2 regions of the Pseudomonas sp. MAFF 730105 genome follow, and region 2 is predicted to be linked to the other one. Evidence: riboswitches for the same ligand, from Rfam matches in the RefSeq annotation. Region 2 holds a riboswitch; the other holds the start of a gene.

Region 1 (2,389 bases), 2.5 Mb from region 2:
CGATCAGGAGGTGCGGTGGCTTGAGCATGCTGGCTTCCCTATGAATGCATGTGGTTATTCATAGAGAAGCATATACCGGCGATGGTTCAACCGGTCAGCCGTGGGCCTGCTTGAACAGCACGGCGATGCCCGGATGGTAATGACCGGCCTCGTTGCGCAACTTGCGATAGTTGTAAGGAAAGTACCAGGCCACGGCGCAGGTGTTTTCCTTTTGCAGGTCTTCGATCATGTCCTGGAGTTCTTCGGGCGTAGTGCTTTGCTGGGCTTTTTGCGGGGCGACGAACAGGCAGCCCAGCTTCAGGTCCGTGGCGTAGCTGATGCGCTTGGCATCGCTGGTGACATCCAGCAGGGGCTGGGTCAGGTTGAGGCTCTTGACCTTCGGCCAGCGTTGGGTGGCCTGGATGAATGCGCGATCCTCGGCACCGGCGATGAACAGGTCGGCACTGACGTTGCGTTCGCCTTCTTCATTCTGTTTGCGGGTTGCGGTGTGTTGCAGCGTGACCATCTCGGCCATCCAGGCGGCGGCCGAGAGCAGGCCGAGGTTGGCTTTTTCATCGAACCAGTAAGGCGTGTCGTTATCGCCGCGCACGGCGTTGTAGCGATCGATACAGTCAAACCAGCGTTCCAGCACCGGGCGCAGGAATTCCAGCCTTGGATTGCTGATGATCATGCCTTGCATGTTTTTTGCCCTCTTGTTTTTGTGATATCGGGTCGTAATGCCTATTTGATATCACTTGCCGCAGCGTGACACAAGATTGGCGTCACTTTATTGATCCAGGCCCATGATCAGTGCTGGGCTCGTGGCGGCTTTAATTGACGCTCCATCCCCAACCCTCTAACCTTCGCGACTTGTTTCAGGTGCTCTGTGACCCGGGTCGACAGAGTGAAACAGGGAAACCGGTGAGAACCCGGCGCTGCCCCCGCAACGGTAAATGAGTCAAAGCTGCCAGCAAGCCACTGTGTCTCGACATGGGAAGGCGCGCAGCCCGGCATCACGCCGCTCATGAGCCCGGAGACCGGCCTGATTCATCCAACGGCATCACGGTGGGCGATGCCAGGCTTGTTGCCGTCTTTTCCTGTGCCCGCCTGCCGTTATCCAGTTCCCAACGGAGGCTTCCCCATGACCGGCTCCCCCAATACAGATGCGTCCGACCGCGACGAGCGTCACCTGGCGCGCATGCTGCGCAAAAAAGCCGTGATCGACGAGCGTATCGCCAATGCCCCGAACGAATGCGGCTTGCTGCTGGTGCTGACCGGCAACGGCAAGGGCAAGAGCAGTTCGGCCTTCGGCATGCTGGCCCGGGCCATGGGGCATGGGATGCAATGTGGCGTGGTGCAGTTCATCAAGGGCCGCAATAGCACCGGTGAGGAGTTGTTCTTCCGGCGCTTCCCGGAGCAGGTGCGCTTTCATGTCATGGGCGAAGGGTTTACCTGGGAAACCCAGGATCGACAGCGCGACATCGCAGCCGCCGAAGCGGCCTGGGCCGTGTCGCGCCAGTTGCTGAGCGATCCGTCCATTGGCCTGGTGGTGCTCGACGAACTGAACATTGCCCTCAAGCATGGTTACCTCGATCTCGATCAGGTCCTGAGCGATCTGCAGGCGCGTCCTCCCATGCAGCATGTCGTGGTGACCGGTCGCGGCGCCAAGCCGGAAATGATCGAGCTGGCGGACACCGTCACCGAAATGGGCATGATCAAGCACGCCTTCCAGGCCGGCATCAAGGCACAGAAAGGCGTCGAACTGTGAGTGACGCTTCGTTTCCGGACCGCCAATGCCCGGCGGTGCTAATTGCCGCCCCGGCGTCGGGGCAGGGCAAGACCACCGTCACCGCCGCCCTGGCCCGGTTGCATCGCAACCAGGGGCGCAAGGTGCGCGTATTCAAATGCGGCCCCGATTTCCTCGACCCGATGATCCTGGAGCGTGCCAGTGGCGCGCCGGTCTATCAATTGGACATGTGGATGGTCGGCGAGCAGGAAAGTCGACGGTTGTTGTGGGAAGCTGCCGCCGAAGCGGACCTGATCCTGATCGAAGGGGTGATGGGGTTGTTCGACGGCACGCCGTCCAGCGCCGACCTGGCGCGGCATTTCGGTGTGCCGGTGCTGGCGGTGATCGACGGCACGGCCATGGCCCAGACCTTTGGCGCCCTGGCCCTCGGGCTGGCGCGCTATCAGCCGGACCTGCCCTTCGCCGGCGTGCTGGCCAACCGTGTCGGCACCGTGCGTCATGCACAATTGCTTGAAGGCAGTCTCACCGAAGGCCTGCGCTGGTACGGCGCGTTGTCCCGGGAAACCGGGATCGAACTGCCGAGTCGTCACCTCGGGCTGGTCCAGGCCAGCGAGCTGAACGACCTGGACCTGCGCCTCGACGCCGCAGCCGAGGCCCTGGCCG
Region 2 (2,389 bases):
CAGAGCCGGTCGCGGTCGGCAGCGGGCACGTTGCTCAAGTCGCTGAGTTCCGGGTCCGGACGGTCGTCCCCCGGCACCAGGATCAACGTCACCCCGCGTCCAGCCAGTTCCATCAAGCGCTCGATGCCGTAGCGCCAGTAGCCGATACCGCCGTGCAGCGACAACAGGATGACCTTGGCGTGACGCAGCACGTCCTCGACGTAAAGGTCCACCGAGGCGTGGTTCTGCACCTGCATCGGGTTGGCGAGGCGAAACTGCGGGTAGTCGTCCGGCAACTGGCGCGCCGCTTCGGCCAGCAGCGCCAGGCTGGAGTCGCCGCTGCACAGGATCACCAGCTCGGCGGGGGTTTGCCCCAGGTCGGCGATGTTGTCATCCGAGACGAAGCCGCCGGGCTGGGTCCTGAGCAGGTGCATGGCTTAGACGCTGAGGGCGGCGCGCAACTGCGCTTCAAGCCGCCCGGCATCCAGCGCCTGGCCGATCAATACCAGACGCGTCACCCGGGCTTCGTCGGTGCCCCACTGGCGGTCGAAATGCTTGTCGAAACGCGTGCCGACGCCTTGGATCAGCAAGCGCATCGGCTTGTTCGGGATCGCCGCGAACCCCTTGACCCGCAGCACGCCGTGCTGGACCACCAACTGGGTCAGCGCGTCCAGGAGCAAGCTTTCGTCAGCCTGGGGCAGTTCGATGGAAATGGAGTCGAAGGCGTCATGATCGTGATCATCCTCGTCGCCGTCATGGTGGTGATCGTGATGACTATGGCGGCTATCGATGTGCTCTTCGGAACCGGCACCCAGGCCGATCAGCACTTCCAGCGGCAGGCGACCGTTGCTGGCTTCGATGACCTTGACCGCCGGTGGCAGTTCTTCGGCCACTTCAAGACGGACTTTCGCCAGGTCTTCCGGGCTGATCAGGTCGGCCTTGTTGAGGATCACCAGGTCGGCGCTCGCCAACTGATCGGCGAACAGTTCATGCAGCGGCGACTCGTGGTCCAGGTTCGGATCGAGCTTGCGCTGGGCATCGACCTGATCAGGGAAGGCGGCGAAGGTGCCAGCGGCCACGGCCGGGCTGTCGACCACGGTGATCACCGCATCGACGGTGCAGGCACTGCGGATTTCCGGCCACTGGAAGGCCTGGACCAACGGCTTGGGCAAGGCCAGGCCGGACGTTTCGATGAGGATATGGTCGAGGTCGCCGCGCCGGGCCACCAGCTCACGCATCACCGGGAAGAACTCCTCCTGCACGGTGCAGCACAAGCAACCGTTGGCCAGTTCATAGACTCGGCCGCTGGCTTCTTCTTCTTCTTCGGTGCAACCGATGGAGCACTGCTTGAGGATCTCACCGTCGATGCCCAGCTCGCCGAACTCGTTGACGATGACCGCGATACGCCGGCCCTGGGCGTTGTCGAGCATGTGTCGCAGCAGCGTGGTCTTACCCGAGCCGAGGAAACCGGTAACGATAGTGACGGGAAGTTTGGCCAGTGTTTTCATCGGATGCCCTTTGGCAAGGTGGCGGGCAAACGGGACGACAACCGCAGGCACAGGCGTGCGCGGAAGATTTCGTCACCGGATCACCCCGCCCGGTTGTAGTGAGAATCTGTCTCGAGGCAGGTCTCCTGGCTGACGGCGGGCCGATCCTGGCTTTTCATAGAAAGCCCTGGCAATTCCTGCGCCTTCCCGTGCTGCATGCACAGTGGCCTGGCAGGAACGTCACCGTTCACAGTTGCGGGGGCAGCCGCGGCTTGGACCGCGTTCCCGTCTTAGCTTCGGCGCAAACCGAAGAACCTCGAAGGCGCAAGGCTACGCAGGGTGTGCGGGCGGGTCAATGTCTGCGGATAAGTTCGCGGGTGCATGAGCGGGACCCATCGCGAGCAGGCTCGCTCCCACATTGGAAGCGCATTTCCCTGTGGGAGCGAGCAGGCTCGCGATGGCCACGACTCGGTTTCATTGACGCCCCACCCCCACCCATGCTCTCCTGTGCATGGTCTGTGTGGCTACACAGACCATTTGTTACGGGTGCCCTTCACAGGGTGAAACGGGAAACCGGTGAATCGTGTGCTTTACTTCAAGGCCACGTCAGTCCGGTGCTGCCCCCGCAACGGTAAGCGAGCGAAGCGTCAGATCCACTGTGCCCCATGGCATGGGAAGGTGACGCTTGCAGGCAAGGCCAAGGCCCTGCCCCTCGTGAGCCCGGAGACCGGCCCGCAACTCAAATATCAACAAACCCGCGGTGGGCGGGCGCTGTTCGAATCCTGACGGGCTTTGGCCCGGGGTTTCATTGCGCTCGATCTACCCACTGGCCAAGACAAGAACAGAGGGAAGCGCCATGTCGACCATCAGCACCACCGCCCGCACCGCCAGCAGCACCACGACCCTGAGCCAGCGCCTGAGCG

The links. A riboswitch is a leader RNA that binds a small molecule or an ion and turns the genes downstream of it on or off. The one in region 2 is predicted to bind cobalamin.
Region 1: it holds a riboswitch for cobalamin, as region 2 does, so the genes downstream of both, cobO (cob(I)yrinic acid a,c-diamide adenosyltransferase) here and cobW (cobalamin biosynthesis protein CobW) in region 2, are expected to answer to the same signal.

The regions. Positions count from the first base shown of each region.
Region 1 is NZ_AP018438.1:5,024,405-5,026,793, reverse strand. Features, by position in the region: gene PCOSP_RS21880 (PQQ-dependent sugar dehydrogenase) at 1-28, opposite strand, end outside; gene PCOSP_RS21875 (hypothetical protein) at 95-679, opposite strand; cobalamin riboswitch at 840-1,039, shown strand; gene cobO (cob(I)yrinic acid a,c-diamide adenosyltransferase) at 1,121-1,747, shown strand; gene PCOSP_RS21865 (cobyrinate a,c-diamide synthase) at 1,744-2,389, shown strand, end outside.
Region 2 is NZ_AP018438.1:2,480,710-2,483,098, reverse strand. Features, by position in the region: gene cobN (cobaltochelatase subunit CobN) at 1-413, opposite strand, end outside; gene cobW (cobalamin biosynthesis protein CobW) at 417-1,487, opposite strand; cobalamin riboswitch at 1,586-1,800, opposite strand; cobalamin riboswitch at 1,994-2,216, shown strand; gene PCOSP_RS11170 (CbtB domain-containing protein) at 2,323-2,389, shown strand, end outside.